Gemmobacter sp. 24YEA27: one gene and its partner. The protein of the gene in region 2 binds, or shares a complex with, the protein of the main gene of each other region. Links are inferred from orthologs where the notes say so. Each region holds a gene or a part of one and is shown on either strand. Other genes may lie near its edges. The genes, in order: accD and accB.

Region 1 (9,970 bases), 1.3 Mb from region 2 along the record:
GCCAGAGGCGGGTCTTTTCCTGTTTCACAAGGCATGCCCTGCGGAACGTTTCTGCAGGCTTGCCTCAGCCCTCTTCGTCGCTGCCGGCCACATCGGCCAGCTCGTCGAGCGAGACATTGTCATCGGCATCATCTTCGAGCAGATCATCGTCGATATCATCATCGCCGCCTTCTGCCGTTTCCAGCAGATCTTCTTCGGCTTCGAGATCGTCGACCAGAACTTCATCGTCCTTCTCGGGCGAAACGCGCGAGATCACCGCAGCCGCCAGCTTGCGGCGGGCCGATTCGATATCCACAACCTCGCCGGTATAGGGGCTGACCACCGGCGTCCGGTTCAGGTCATAGAACCGTTTACCGGTCGTCGGGCACAGTCGCTTGGTGCCCCAGTCTTCCTTGGCCATGGGTTGTCCCTTCACTTTCGCCCTGATGACAGGGTAATCCGAACGCTGCCCTTGCCACAGGCCGGGGCGGCTGTCAAAGCCTTTTGCATAAGCCGTCAGATGCGCCTTTACCGGCGGGGAATCAAGCCGGACGGCGTGTGAATTGTGGCCTCTGGAACGAGAATTTGATGCTGTTGCTGCCCGGACCGCCGCCGGTCGAGATCAATATGCGCCGCTCGGCCCGGGCGAAGCGGTTCTCGCTCAGGGTTTCGCGACTCGATGGCAAGGTGACGCTGACGCTGCCGCCGCGCGCAAAAGACCGTGATGCGCTGAGTTTCCTGCACGATCAGGAGGGCTGGCTGCGGACTGTTCTGGCCTCGATGCCGATGGCACGGCTGGTGCCGGTCAGCCATGGGGCCGAACTGCCGGTTTTGGGCCGGATGATGCGAATCACGCCCTCCGAAGGGCGCGGCGTCCGGGTCGAGGGCGACAGCCTCCTGGTGCCGGGGCGGCCGGATCAGGCCGGTGCGAAGGTGGCGGCCTGGCTCAAGGCGCTGGCGCGCGACCGGCTGGCCTATAGTTCAACCCATTACGCGGGACTTGTCGGGCGCAGCTATGCGCGGCTGGTTTTGCGCGACACACGGTCCCGCTGGGGATCTTGCAGCCATGACGGCACGCTGATGTATTCCTGGCGCCTTGCCATGGCGCCGCGCGAGGTGCTTGACTATGTCGCGGCGCATGAGGTCGCGCATCTGGTCGAGATGAACCATTCCGCTGATTTCTGGGCAGTGGTCTCGAAGATCCGCCCCGGCTGGAAGGCCGAGCGCGACTGGCTGAAACGCGACGGCCAGACGCTGCACCGCTACAGTTTTGCGGGCTGAACGCATCATGCCCGCCCTTATTCCCACTCCGATACCGGTTGACCCCGCTTTGCCCAGCATGTTCCGATGCCCGCCATGATCATTCCTGCCGGCCCCCGTCCGCCCGACCCCAATGCCGCCGCGCATGAGCGGCTTTACCGTGTCCTGCGCCAGCAGGTGATGCATGGCGAACTGGCGCCCGGCCAGTCGCTGACGCTGCGCGGGCTCGCGAAGGATTTCGGCGTCTCGATGACGCCCGCGCGCGAGGCGTTGCGCCGTCTTGTGGCCGAAGGCGCGCTGACGCTGTCCTCCTCAGGGCGGGTGTCCACGCCGGAGCTGACACCCGAGCGGATCGAGGAACTGGCTGCAATCCGCGCCATGCTAGAGCCGGAACTGGCCGCCCGCGCCCTGCCCGCGCGCATTTCGCGCTGATCGAGCGGCTGGCGGCGATCAACACCGCCAATACCGAGGCCGTCGCGCGCCACGATGCGGTCGCCTATGTCCGGACCAATCTGGAATTTCACCGCACCCTGTATCTGCGCGCCCAGGCCCCCGCGATGCTCGCAATGTGCGAGACGGTCTGGCTGCAGCTTGGCCCGACGATGCGGGCGCTTTACGCGCGTCTGCGGCGGCGCGAGGCCCCGCCCTATCACCGGATGATCCTGTCGGCGCTGAAAGCCGGTGACGAGCCGGGGCTGCGCCTTGCCGTCAGAACCGATGTGACACAGGGGCTGCGCCACCTCGCCGGATAGGGCTCAGCCCAGCATCGCGACCGGCACCGCGTAAAGATCCGCCGCGCGCCGGCGTGCCGCGGAAAGCAGGAAAAGCGCATCCTCTGTAAGACGGGTGATCATCACCCGCGCCAGTGGCAGCCGCTCCGGATCGGCCTGCGCGGCCCGCAGATGTGCATCCGCCCCCAGCACCAGCGCGAAAGCGCGCAGATAGGGCACCGCGCCAGCGAAACGGTCATTCATCTCCATCTCAAGCAGCGCGCCGGTCGCCCCCCGCAACGATCTCGCCACCGTGCCGAGGATCGCCGCGAGCTCCGGCCAGTGTTCCTCCGCCGCGATGGCGCGGGCGATGATCCCGTCGATCAGCTCAAAGGCCACCGCGCCGCCATCGGCCAGCTTGCGCCCGACCAGATCCATCGCCTGGATGCCATTGGTGCCCTCGTAGATCGCAGTGATCCTGGCATCGCGCAGATACTGCGCGGCGCCGGTTTCCTCGATGAAGCCCATGCCACCATGAACCTGCACCCCCATATCGGCGACCTCGATGCCGATATCGGTGCCGAAAGCCTTGGCGATGGGCGTCAGGAATGCCGCCCGCGCCGCCCAGGCGGCATCGCCGGTCGCGCTGGCCATATCGATCGCTTTGGCACAGGTGAGGCCGATCGCCCGCGCCGCAAAGATTTTGGCGCGCGCCTCAGTCAGCATACGGCGGATATCGGCATGGCCGATGATCGTGGCAGATCCGTCGGGCGTCCTGCCCTGCACCCGCTCCTGCGCGAAGGCCACGGCCTTTTGCAGCGCCGCCTCTGCCACGCCGACCCCCTGCATCCCCACGCCCAGGCGGGCGTTGTTCATCATGGTGAACATCGCAGCCATGCCCTTGCCCGGCCCATCCACCATCCAGCCGGTGGCCTGATCGAATTCCATCACGCAGGTCGGGCTGCCATGGATGCCGAGCTTATGTTCCAGGCTGACCACCCGCAGATTATTCGCCTGCCCCGGATTTCCCGCCGCATCCGGCAGGTATTTCGGCACCAGAAACAGTGAAATCCCCTTCACCCCCGGTGCCGCATCCGGCAGCCGCGCCAGCACCAGATGGCAGATATTCGACACCAGATCCGAATCGCCCCAGGTGATAAAGATCTTCTGGCCACTGATCCGGTAGCTGCCATCCTCTGCCGGCACCGCGCGCGTGGTCAGGGCACCGACATCCGACCCGGCCTGCGGCTCGGTCAGGTTCATCGTGCCCGACCATTCGCCCGAAATCAGCTTCGGCAGATAAAGCGCTTTCAGCGCCTCCGAAGCGTGATGTTCCAGCGCTTCGATCTGCCCCTGGCTCAGAAGCGGTTTCAGCTGCAAGGACAGGCAGGCGCCGGCAAGCATCTCGTTGACGCAGGTCGCCAGCACATGCGGCAGCCCCATACCGCCATATTCCGCACTGGCCGAGACCCCGACCCAACCGCCCCCGGCAATGGCACGGTAGGCGCGCTCAAAGCCGGGCGAGGCGCGCAGCACACCGTTTTCCAGCCGCGCGGGTGTCAGGTCGCCATTGCGGTTGACCGGCGCCACCACTTCATCGCAAAGCCGCGCCGCACCATCAAGGATCGCGCTCACCATGTCGGGCGAGGCTTCGGCAAAGCGATCCGTCCCGGAAATATCCGTAAAATCAATGATGTGATCCAGGATGAATCGGTGATCCGCTGCGGGTGCATGGCTCATATTCTGGTCTCCGGCGGGCCGCTGCGCCGGGGCCGGAGCCCGGGAACGGTCTTGTCTGATCTGTCGAGGTCCAATATGCGCAAAAGCATAACAAATGCCCCTCACCCGCAAGACAGACGCTGCGTCACAATCGCCGGACGTCACATGCCAGGATCAGGAATGCGCCAGACCGAACTCCTTGCTGCCACCGATCACGGCATCGCCCGCGCGGCCCGGCTCCTGCGTGAGGGCGAGTTGGTCGCCTTCCCTTCCGAGACGGTCTACGGGCTCGGGGGGGATGCGCGTCTCGACAGCACAGTCGCGCGGATTTTCGAGGCCAAGGGCGGCCCTCTTTCAACCCGCTGATCGCGCATCTGCCGGATCTGGCGGCGGCAGAGCATTATGTGACCTTCACGCCAGAGGCGCTTTTGCTGGCGGAACATTTCTGGCCGGGGCCTCTGACCCTGGTGCTGCCGCTCAGATCCGGTGCGGGGATCTCGCCGCTGGCGACGGCAGGGCTGGAAACGCTTGCGGTACGGGTGCCGGCGCATCCGGTGGCGCGGGCGCTGCTGCGCGCCTTCGGCGGCCCGCTGGCAGGGCCCTCGGCCAATCCCTCGGGCCGGGTCTCGCCGACCAGGGCCTCGCATGTGATGGACGGGCTGGAAGGCCGGATCGCGGCGGTGCTGGATGGCGGCGCCTGCGAGGTCGGGGTGGAATCGACAATCCTGGGCTTCGGCGACGGGGCACAGCTTTTGCGACCCGGCGGCGTACCGGTCGAGGCCCTGGAAACCGTGCTGGGTCAGCGGATCCCACCGCATATGACGCCAAAAGCGCCTGACCGCCCAACGGCGCCCGGCCAGCTCGGGTCGCATTACGCGCCGGGCGCGCTGGTGCGGCTGGAGGCAAGAGCAGCCGAAACCGGCGAGATCCTCATAGGCTTCGGCGAGGTAAAAGGCGATCTGACCCTGTCCGAGCATGGTGATCTCGTGGAGGCTGCGGCGCGGCTCTTTCACATCCTGCGCGAAGCCGATGTGCTTGCAGGTGCAGAAGGCCGCATCGCCTTTGCGCCTATCCCGGAAACCGGTCTTGGCCAGGCCATCAATGATCGCCTGCGCCGCGCCGCCGCGCCCCGCCCGTAACGGGCGCCGGTTTCTTCATCAAGAAACCGAACCGGAATTCGTCACGAATTCCGGCGCCAGCGGCAGCCGGTTGCCGAAAGCGACGCCGGTGCTTAGATTGAGCCAGAGCCACAGGAGGCCAGATGTCCGACCAATCGCCGCAGGCCTATAAGGTTCTCGCCCGCAAATACCGCCCCGAGACCTTCGCCGATCTTGTCGGCCAGGAGGCGATGGTCCGCACCCTGAAAAACGCCTTCGCGGCCGGCCGCATTGCCCAGGCTTTCGTGATGACCGGCATTCGCGGCACCGGTAAGACCACCACCGCCCGTATCATCGCCAAGGGGCTGAACTGCATCGGCCCAGACGGAACCGGCGGCCCCACGACCGAGCCCTGTGGCAAATGCGAGCATTGCGTCTCGATCTCGGAAGGTCGCCATGTCGATGTGATGGAGATGGACGCCGCCTCGAATACCGGCGTCGGCGATATCCGCGAGATCATCGATTCGGTGCATTACCGGGCGGCCTCGGCCCGCTACAAGATCTACATCATCGACGAAGTGCATATGCTTTCCGTCAACGCCTTCAACGCGCTCCTGAAGACGCTGGAAGAGCCGCCCGCCCATGTGAAATTCATCTTCGCCACCACCGAGATCCGCAAGGTTCCGGTCACCGTCCTGTCGCGCTGCCAGCGGTTTGACCTGCGCCGGATCGAACCCGAGGTGATGATGGCCCTCCTGCGGCGTATCGCAGGCGCGGAGGGTGCTGATATTTCCGAGGATGCGCTGGCGTTGATCACCCGCGCAGCCGAGGGCTCTGCGCGCGACGCGACCTCGATCCTCGACCAGGCGATCAGCCATGGCCAGGGCGAGACGACCGCGCCCGCCGTCCGCGCCATGCTGGGCCTCGCCGATCGCGGCCGCACGCTGGATCTCTTTGACATGGTGATGAAGGGCCAGGCCGCTGATGCGCTGGCAGAACTCGCGCAGCAATATGCCGAAGGCGCCGATCCGATGGCGGTCCTGCGCGATCTTGCCGAGATCACCCACTGGATTTCGGTGATCAAGGTCACACCCCAGACCGCCGAAGACCCGACCGTGCCGCCGGATGAGCGCAGCCGCGGCCTCGAGATGGCCGAAAAACTGCCGATGCGGGCGCTGACCCGGATGTGGCAGATGCTCCTGAAAGCGCTGGAAGAGGTCGGCCAGGCCCCCAATGCGATGATGGCGGCAGAGATGGCGATCATCCGCCTTACCCATGTGGCCGAGCTTCCCGATCCGGCGACCCTGATGCGGCGGCTGAATAACGGGCCGCGCCCCCCGGGCAATGGACCAGGCGGCGCTGGCCCCGGTGGTGGTGGCATGGCAGGCGGCGGCATGGCAGGCGGCGCTCCGGCGGGCAGCGGCGCGGTGCATGGCGCGATGCGGCTTGCCCCCATGGCGCGCGGCCCGGCCCATGGCGCGATGATGGCGGCAGCGCCCGCGCTGAATGGCCAGCCCGAGGTGATCTATACCTCGTTTGATCAGATCGTGGCGCTGATCCGCGAGAAACGCGATATGCAGCTGCTGGTCGAGGTCGAGACCGGCCTGCGCCTCGTGCAATATGCGCCCGGCCGGATCGAGTTCGAACCCGCCCCCGGTGCTTCGCGCGATCTGGCGGCCAAACTCTCGCAACGCCTCCAGGGCTGGACCCGCAGCCGCTGGGGCGTCTCGGTGGTCGCCAGCGGCGGCGCCCCCACCATCGCCGAAATCCGCGAGGAGGAACGGCGTGAGGCGGAAACCGGCGCCTTGCAGAACCCGCTGGTGAAAGCGGTGCTGACGGCCTTCCCCAAAGCGAAAATCACCGATATCCGGACGGCAAGCTCTGCCGAAGCAGAGGCCGCGCTCGAGGCCCTGCCCGAGGTCGAGGCGGCGGATGGCGATGACTGGGACCCGTTCGAGGAATAACCCTGCCCGCAGCCCGGGGCGCAGCAGTCAGCGGTAAACACAAAGGAAGAAACCGATGTTCAAAGGTCTTGGTGGTCTCGGCGGGATTGGCGATATGGCCAAAATGATGAAAGCCGCCCAGGAAATGCAGACGAAAATGGCCGATCTGCAGGAGAGCCTCGCAAACAGCGTGGTGGTGGGCGAAAGCGGCGCCGGCCTCGTGAAGGCGCGCGCGACCTGCAAGGGCGATGTGACCGGGCTCGATATCGACCCGTCAATCCTGGTGCCTTCGGAAAAGGAAGTGCTGGAGGACCTGATTCTCGCCGCGATCCGCGACGCCCAGTCGCGCGCCGCTACGAAATCCGCCGATGAGATGCGCCGCCTGACTGAACAGCTCGGCCTGCCGGCCGATATGAAACTTCCGTTCTGATGCCGGCGCCCCAGTGACGCGCACTTCTGACGAGACCGGTATCGAAACGCTGATCCAGCTGATGTCGCGGCTGCCGGGCCTCGGCCCGCGCTCGGCCCGGCGCGCAGTACTGGCCATGCTGAAGCGCCGCGCTCAGGTCATGGCCCCGCTGGCACAATCGCTGGCCGAAGTGGCGCTGACCGCACGCGACTGCCAGAGTTGCGGCAATATCTCGACCGCTGATCTCTGCCCGATCTGCCAGGACCCGTCCCGGGCCACCGGAGAACTTTGCGTGGTCGAAGATGTCGCCGATCTCTGGGCCCTGGAACGCGCAGGCGTGTTTCGCGGTCGCTACCAGGTTCTCGGAGGCACACTTTCGGCTTTGGACGGGCTTGGCCCCGAAGAGCTGGGCATCCCGCGACTTGTCGCAAGGGTCGCGGACGAGGCTGTCACCGAAGTGATCCTCGCACTGAGCGCAACCATCGACGCACAAACCACCGCGCATTATATCGCCGATGCCCTGACGCTCACCACAGCGCAGATCACCACCCTCGCCCAGGGCGTGCCAGTCGGTGGGGAACTTGACCATCTCGACGATGGCACACTTGGAGCCGCCTTGCGGGCGCGGCGCAAACTTTGAAACTCCGGAGCCTCTTGCCGGCTGCGGATGCCTCCGGCGGGGATATTTAAGGACAGCTGAAAACCACTCTCACTTACCAATTTCATCTGTCTATAAATATCCCGGGGGTGAGTGGCAAAGCCGCGAGGGGGCTGGCCCCCTCTTCACCGCCAGCCCCAGGCCTTTGCATTGCATTCAGGGCGCCGGGGCCTTATCTCGGAACCCGAACCTCAGACCCCCGAAACGTCCCCGGTGGAAAGGCCTGCATATGAACTGGATCACCAATTACGTCCGCCCGAAGATCAACTCGCTCTTCTCGCGGCGCGAGGTGCCCGAGAACCTGTGGACCAAATGTCCGGAATGCGGAACCATGCTGTTCCATCGTGAGCTCGAGGCCAATCTCAATGTCTGCTCGAATTGTGATCACCATATGGCGATCAGCCCGCGGGATCGCTTTACCGCGCTGTTCGACGGCGGCATTTTCACGGAAGTGAAGGTTCCCGAACCGATCTCCGATCCGCTGCATTTCCGCGACCAGAAGAAATATCCTGACCGCCTGAAGGCCGCACAGAAATCGACCGGCGAGAAAGAGGCGATGCTGGTGGCCGAGGGTGAGATCGGCCGCACCCCCATTGTCGCCGCAGCACAGGATTTCGCCTTTATCGGCGGCTCGCTGTCGATGTATGTCGGCAATGCCTTCATCGCGGGCGCCGAGCGCGCGGTTCAGATGAAGAAGCCCTTCGTGGTCTTTTCCGCCGCCGGCGGCGCCCGGATGCAGGAGGGGATCCTTGCCCTTATGCAGATGCCGCGCACGACCGTGGCGATCCAGATGCTGAAAGAGGCGGGGCTTCCCTATATCGTGGTGCTGACGCATCCGACCACCGGCGGTGTCACGGCCTCTTACGCGATGCTGGGCGATGTGCAGATCGCCGAACCCAATGCGCTGATCTGCTTCGCCGGGCCGCGCGTGATCGAGCAGACCATCCGCGAAAAGCTCCCCGAAGGGTTCCAGCGCGCAGAATATCTGCTCGATCACGGCATGCTTGACCGCGTCACCCATCGCAAATCCATGCGGGAAGAGCTGATCACCATCCTCAGGATGCTCACCGGCCAGCCCCCGGCGATCCGCGCCGATCTTGCCGCCCCCGAGCCGGCCCAGGTCGGGACCACTGCTCCGGCCCCCGACACACCCCAAAGCTGATCCAGGAAAGGCATTCGCAATGTCTGTCACACTTCTTCAGTTCGATTTCCCCTTCACGGGCCCCTGGGGGGCCGGGATGACTGCGGCAATGGAGGACCTGGCACAGGATATCGCCGGAGAGCCGGGGCTTTTGTGGAAGATCTGGACGGAGAACCAGGACAGCGGCCGTGCAGGCGGGGTCTACCTCTTCGCCTCGGCTGACGCGGCAGAGGCGTACCGCGTGAAACATTCGGCCCGGCTCGCAGCCTTCGGCATCACCGGCATTGTCGCGCATGCTTTTGCAGTGAATGACGCGCTGTCCGCCATCACGCGCGCGCCGCTCTGACATGACCATGCCAGACAGCACCGGATCGGATGCGATCCTCGAGCGGATGATGAGCTTTCATCCAAAAATCATCGACCTGACGCTTGACCGCGTGCATCGTCTTCTGGCCGCTCTCGGCCACCCGGAGCGTAACCTGCCGCCGGTGATCCATCTCGCGGGCACCAATGGCAAGGGCTCGACCCAGGCGATGATCCGCGCCGGGCTCGAGGCCTCGGGCGCAAAGGTCCATGCCTATACCTCGCCGCATCTGGCGCGGTTCCACGAACGGATCCGGCTCGCGGGCGAGCTGATTTCGGAACCGGCTCTGATGGCACTGCTGGATGAATGCATTGCCGCCAATGGCGGTGAGCCGATCACATTTTTTGAAATCACCACCGTCGCGGCGATGCTCGCTTTTTCGCGGGTTCCGGCGGATTTCACGCTGCTTGAGGTCGGGCTTGGCGGGCGGCTTGATGCCACCAATGTCGTAGACCAGCCGCGGCTGTCGATCATCACGCCGGTCTCGATCGACCATCAGCAATATCTCGGCGAGACGCTGCCCGAAATCGCCGGCGAGAAAGCCGGGATCATCAAGCGCGGTGTGCCTGTCGTGGTCGGCCCCCAGGAAGAGGCGGGCCTCGCGGTGATCGAGGCAAAGGCCGCCCGTCTTGGCGCACCGGTCTTTGCCTTCGGTCAGCACTGGCAGATCGCCGAAGAACGCGGCCGGAT
Region 2 (5,789 bases):
CACCCGCGACGTCTCGGGCGAGGGGGTGCAGCAGGCGCTTCTGAAGATCATGGAGGGCACGGTTGCCTCGGTGCCGCCGCAGGGCGGACGCAAGCATCCGCAGCAGGAATTCCTCCAGGTCGACACAACCAATATCCTCTTCATCTGCGGCGGCGCTTTTGCCGGTCTCGACCGGATCATCGCGCAGCGCGGCAAAGGGTCGGGGATAGGATTCGGCGCCAAGGTCAAAGGCCCGGATGAGCGCGGCGTCGGCGAGCTTTTCAAAGAGCTGGAGCCGGAAGATCTGCTGAAATTTGGTCTGATCCCGGAATTCGTCGGTCGCCTGCCGGTTCTGGCAACGCTGGAAGACCTCGACGAGGCGGCGCTGGTCACCATTCTGACCGAGCCGAAAAACGCGCTGGTGAAACAGTATCAGCGACTTTTCGAGATCGAGAATGTGAAGCTGACCTTCACCACCGAGGCGCTGTCGGCGATTGCACAGCGCGCCATCAAGCGCAAAACCGGTGCCCGTGGCCTGCGCTCGATCATGGAGGATATCCTGCTTGATACCATGTTCGAGCTTCCTGGCATGGAAGGCGTGCAGGAGGTTGTGGTGAATGAGGAAGTGGTCGGCGGCAAGGCGGTGCCTTTGCTGGTCCATACCGAAACGCCGAACAAGAAAAAGCAGGCCGCCAGCGCCTGAGGCACTGGTCGGTGAGATTGAAGGGGCGTGCCGGGGACGGCGCGCCCTTTTTCTGTTGTTGCGGCTGTCGCAACTGCGGATGCCTCCGGCGGGGATATTTTCAGACAGATGAAAGGCGGAACGGCGCGGCAGAGGGGGGAGGCGGCGCACTGGCTCTGGACCTTTGGTGATGGCTGGTTCATATGGGGGGACGAAGATATGCCCGGAGAAACAGGTATGAAAAAGTTCCTGCTCAGCCTTCTGACCTGGTGGAACAGCGAGACGCTGAACACAAGGTTCTTCACCTGGAGAAACGGGGTGAAGGTGGGTGAAGATGATCAGGGCAATGTTTTTTACCAGTCGAAAGACGCTAAGAAACGCTGGGTGATCTTTAACGGTGAGATGGAGGCGAGCCGCGTTTCGCCCGACTGGCATGGCTGGCTGCATCACACCTGGGAAAAGCCGCCGACCGAGGCGCCGCTGAAGCATAAATCCTGGGAAAAGCCGCATCACGAGAATCTCTCGGGGTCTGATCTGGCCTATGCGCCGCCCGGCTCGATCCGGCGCGGTGTGCCGGCAGAGCGCAAGGATTACGAGGCCTGGGCGCCCGAATGACGGGAACGCGCAAGCCAGGTGTCAGGGTGAGGTCTCGCATATGAGCCATTCTGTTGCGGAAGTGCTGACCGGGGCCGCTGTGCTCGCCGTTGGGATCGGTTTTGCCGTCTGGGCCGCGAATGGGGCAGGGCGTGGCTTTGGCGCCACCCAGACCTATCCGCTGACCGCCTCTTTTCGCGCGGTCGACGGGATCCAGGTTGGCTCGGATGTCCGGCTGGCGGGGCTGAAGGTCGGCACGATCACGAAGCTTGAGCTGAATCCGGTGACCTTTTTCGCCGATGCCACGATCTCGATGCGGCAGGGCATCGATCTGCCGACTGATTCCGCGATCCTGATCTCGCAGGACGGGCTTTTGGGTGGCAGTTATGTCGAGATCCAGCCTGGCGGTATGGCGGATGTGCTGGGCCCGGGCGATGAGATCGAGGATACCCAGGGCTCGGTTTCGCTGATATCGCTCCTGCTGAAATTCGTGGGCAGCGGCTCCTCTGACAGCGGCGCGGCGGCGCCGGCGGGGGGCGGCTGATGCGGCGGCGGGCTCTGGCTTTACTTCTGGTCTGCGCCGGTGGCCCTGCTTTCGCGCAGGGATTTGCAGAAGGCGAAGGCGCCGAGATCCGCTGGCTTGATACGCTGACCGGGCGCACCGGTGATCTCGAGCTGTCGCGCGGTCAGGCGGCGACCAATGGGCGGCTGACGATCCAGCTGAACCAGTGCCGCTACCCCCAGGAAAACCCGGCCGCCGAGGCCGAGGCCCATCTGACCATTCTTGATTCCAGCCGCCAGGACCCGGTGTTTTCGGGCTGGATGCTGGCTTCGGCGCCGGCTTTGTCCGCGATGGATCACCCGCGCTATGACGTCTGGGTGCTGCGCTGCATTGTGCCGGGCTATAAGCCGCCCGAAACAATCGAGACGCCGGAAGAGACTGAAGAGGGCGAGGCCGAGTAACCCGTCGGGAGAAAGCTGGCCGTATGGCCCAGGGCCTCGCGCAGGCGGTCATGGTAGGCGGCGCGCGGGATTTCGACGCCACCAAGGCTGGCCAGATGCGGCGTGATGAATTGCGTATCGAGCAGCAGATAGCCACCGGCCCGCAGCCGGTGCGTCAGGTAAGCGAGCGCAAGTTTTGACGCATCGGTCCGGCGCGAGAACATGCTTTCACCGAAAAACGCCGCGCCGAGGCTGACGCCGTAGACGCCGCCGACCAGGGCGTCACCTTCGCGCACCTCAAGACTATGGGCGAAGCCCATCTCGTGAAGCGATTGATAAAGCGAGAGGATATGGGGGTTGATCCAAGTCTCTTCGCGGTCGGCACAGGCCAGAACCACATCGCGAAACGCCTCATTGACCGAGACACGCCAGGGCGCGCGGCGGATCGTTTTCGCGAGGCTGCGCGAGATATGGAACCCGTCCAGCGGCAGAATTCCGCGCCTGCGCGGATCGACCCAGTGGATCTCGGGATCGTCGCGCGATTCCGCCATGGGGAAAACTCCTGCCGCATAGGCGTGCAGCAGGAGCTCCGGCGTAATCTCAGACATCAGGCCGGTCAGTCATCGGGCCGGTCAGTCGCGCGGGGCGAGCTGGGCCGCGAGCCATTTCTCCAGCCAGTGGATATTGTAATCCCCGCTCTGGATATCCGGCTCGTTCAGCAGCGCCTCGAACAAAGGCACCGTGGTCTCGATCCCGTCGACGACCAGCTCGCCAAGCGCGCGGCGCAGACGGGCCAGGGCCTCGGGCCGGTCGCGGCCATGGACGATCAGCTTGCCGATCAGGCTGTCATAATAGGGCGGAATCGAATAGCCGCCATAGAGCGCCGAATCCATCCGCACCCCAAGCCCGCCCGGCGCGTGAAAGGTCTTCACCCGGCCCGGAGAAGGGGTGAAGTTCGGCAGTTTCTCGGCATTGATGCGCACTTCGATCGCATGGCCGTTCACTTCCAGATCGGCCTGGACGAAGGACATCGGCAGGCCTGCCGCGACGCGGATCTGTTCGCGCACGAGATCGACGCCATAGATGAATTCGGTCACCGGATGCTCGACCTGAAGGCGGGTGTTCATCTCGATGAAATAGAACTTGCCGTCCTCATAGAGGAATTCGACAGTGCCGGCGCCGATGTAATTGATCTTCGCGACCGCATCGGCACAGACTTTACCGATCTCGGCGCGCAGTTTCGGCGTGATCACCGGGCCGGGCGCTTCCTCGAACACCTTCTGGTGGCGGCGCTGCAGCGAGCAGTCGCGCTCGCCCAGATGGACCGCATTGCCTTTGCCATCCCCGAAGACCTGGATCTCGATATGGCGCGGTTTTTGCAGGTATTTCTCGATATAGACTTCGTCATTGCCGAAGGCGGCTTTTGACTCGGACCTGGCGGTCCGGAAGGCAATCTCAAGATCGGCCTCGGTCAGCGCGGTTTTCATGCCGCGCCCGCCGCCGCCGGCGGTGGCCTTGATGATCACCGGATAGCCGATTTCTTTGGCCACGCGCTGCGCGGTCTCGTAATCCGGCACGCCGCCATCCGAGCCGGGAACCACCGGGATCCCCAGTTCTTTCGCGGTCTCTTTCGCGGTGATCTTGTCGCCCATGATGCGGATATGCTGGGCGGTCGGGCCGATAAAGGTGATGCCGTGATCTTCCAGCGCCTGGGCGAAATCGGCATTCTCCGACAGGAAGCCATAGCCCGGATGCACGGCCTGGGCGCCGGAAATCTCGCAGGCCGAGATCACCGCCGCCTTGTTCAGATACGACCCCGAAGAGGCCGCCGGCCCGATACAGACGGATTCGTCCGCAAGCCGCACATGCATCGCATCGGTGTCGGCAGTCGAATGAACCGCGACCGATTTGATGCCCATTTCCCGGCAGGCCCGGATCACGCGTAGCGCGATCTCGCCCCGGTTGGCGATCAGGAGTTTTTCAAACATCCGATGGCCTCACTCGATGATCATCAGGGGCGCGCCAAATTCGACCGGCGCCGCGTCATCGACGACGATGCGCTTCACCGTGCCGGATTTCGGCGCCGGGATATGGTTCATCGTCTTCATCGCTTCGATGATCAGAAGCGTCTGGCCTTCCTTGACCTGAGCGCCCACGGTGACGAAGGGCGCAGCACCAGGTTCTGCCGAGAGATAGACCGTGCCGACCATGGGCGAGGTGACCGCGCCCGGATGCTGGGTCGGATCTTCCGAGGCGACCGGGGCTGCGGCCAGTGCGGCTGCAGGGGCGACCCCGGGGGCAGCGGCATAGACCGGCGCCGGCGCGGCAACAGCCGTGGTCACGATATTGGCCTGTTTGACGACCCGGACCTCAAGGCTGTCATCTTCGCCATATTCGCGTTTGACGGCGATCTCCGTCAGCTCGTTCTTGTTCAGAAGCTCGGCGAGTGCCGAGATGAATGCGACGTCTGCGTCGGAAGAATGTTTGCTCATGCCGTCCTCTGATGGCGTTTCATCGCCTGTTGACTTTGTTGCACCTGATTGAACGGCGCGGATATGGGCGCGATTGTCAGCGCTCACAAGGCCCCGTTTCTGCTGATCTCCGCTTATAGGGCAGCCATTCACCAGAGAAAAGCGCCGATCCATCACCCCGGGCCCGAGGCGCTGATTGGCGCTTTTTTCAGCTGCGCGCATGCGGCCCGCAGCCTGGGGAGAGTTTAAAATTTTTCCATTTGGTAAAATTTGTGACCTGTGAGACGCTGAACCCGGAAGATGAATCCCAGGAAGAGCCGAAACCAGCCACCATCCCCCAACAGAGAGGTCTTGTGCGATGAGCAACAGCCCGCTGACCCCCGGTATCGCATCGGGACGTTTGCCAGCCGAGGAATATGACCGCAATTTTCTCGATCACCTGCCGGCGCTTGATGTGCATGAGGCGCGGGTGGCCGCAGACCGGTGCTATTTCTGCCATGACGCGCCCTGTATGACGGCCTGTCCGACTTCGATTGATATCCCGCTTTTCATCCGCCAGATCGCAACCGGCACAGCGGAAGCTGCGGCAAAGACCATCTGGTCGCAAAACATCCTTGGCGGCATCTGTGCCCGCGTCTGCCCGACCGAGACCCTTTGCGAAGGGGTCTGTGTGCGCGAGGTGGCCGAAGGCAAACCGGTCGAAATCGGCCGTTTGCAGCGGTTTGCCACGGATTTTGCGATGCCGAAGGGGCATCCGTTCCAGCGCGCGACGCCCACGGGGCGGCGGGTGGCTGTGGTGGGGGCAGGGCCGGCAGGGCTCGCCTGTGCGCATCGGCTGGCGATGCTGGGCCATGATATCGTGGTGTTTGAGCGCCGCCCCCGGCCGGGCGGCCTGAATGAATATGGCATCGCGAGTTACAAATCGACCGGCGGTTTCGCGCAGGCCGAGGTGGACTGGCTGTTGCAGATCGGCGGGATCGAATTGCGCAATGGGGTGGAGCTTGGCCGTGACATCACGCTGGCCGAACTGCGCCAGAGCTATGATGCAGTGTTCCTCGGGATCGGTTTGCAGGGCGTGAATCTCCTTTCCGCCGAGGGCGAGGATCTGGAAGGCGTCAGCA

Evidence for each region.
Region 1: the proteins of accB (region 2) and accD are in contact, whole or in part, in a solved structure (PDB 8UXZ), measured with the Escherichia coli proteins. The link is inferred for Gemmobacter sp. 24YEA27 from one-to-one orthologs.

The regions. Positions count from the first base shown.
Region 1 is NZ_JASJPW010000001.1:1,475,622-1,485,591, reverse strand. What follows is about bases 7,146-9,970. They hold accD (acetyl-CoA carboxylase, carboxyltransferase subunit beta), read left to right. Parts: upstream 7,146-8,004; coding sequence 8,005-8,937; downstream 8,938-9,970. Other genes in these bases: QNO18_RS07370 (folylpolyglutamate synthase/dihydrofolate synthase family protein), read left to right, coding at 9,264-9,970; QNO18_RS07375 (monooxygenase), read left to right, coding at 8,957-9,262; recR (recombination mediator RecR), read left to right, coding at 7,152-7,757. Outside these bases: QNO18_RS07420 (TIGR02300 family protein), read right to left, coding at 65-400; QNO18_RS07415 (SprT family zinc-dependent metalloprotease), read left to right, coding at 568-1,260; QNO18_RS07405 (acyl-CoA dehydrogenase), read right to left, coding at 1,995-3,689; QNO18_RS07395 (DNA polymerase III subunit gamma/tau), read left to right, coding at 4,930-6,729; QNO18_RS07390 (YbaB/EbfC family nucleoid-associated protein), read left to right, coding at 6,785-7,138.
Region 2 is NZ_JASJPW010000001.1:2,743,800-2,749,588, reverse strand. The notes cover bases 2,943-5,789. They hold accB (acetyl-CoA carboxylase biotin carboxyl carrier protein), read right to left. Parts: upstream 4,690-5,789; coding sequence 4,195-4,689; downstream 2,943-4,194. Other genes in these bases: QNO18_RS13660 (NAD(P)-dependent oxidoreductase), read left to right, coding at 5,027-5,789; accC (acetyl-CoA carboxylase biotin carboxylase subunit), read right to left, coding at 2,943-4,185. In the rest of the region: ATP-dependent Clp protease ATP-binding subunit ClpX, read left to right, coding at 1-682; QNO18_RS13690 (NADH:ubiquinone oxidoreductase subunit NDUFA12), read left to right, coding at 899-1,276; outer membrane lipid asymmetry maintenance protein MlaD, read left to right, coding at 1,317-1,799; QNO18_RS13680 (DUF2155 domain-containing protein), read left to right, coding at 1,799-2,218; aat (leucyl/phenylalanyl-tRNA--protein transferase), read right to left, coding at 2,158-2,805; more of accC, read right to left, coding at 2,830-2,942. UniProt on the Escherichia coli protein: This protein is a component of the acetyl coenzyme A carboxylase complex; first, biotin carboxylase catalyzes the carboxylation of the carrier protein and then the transcarboxylase transfers the carboxyl group to form malonyl-CoA.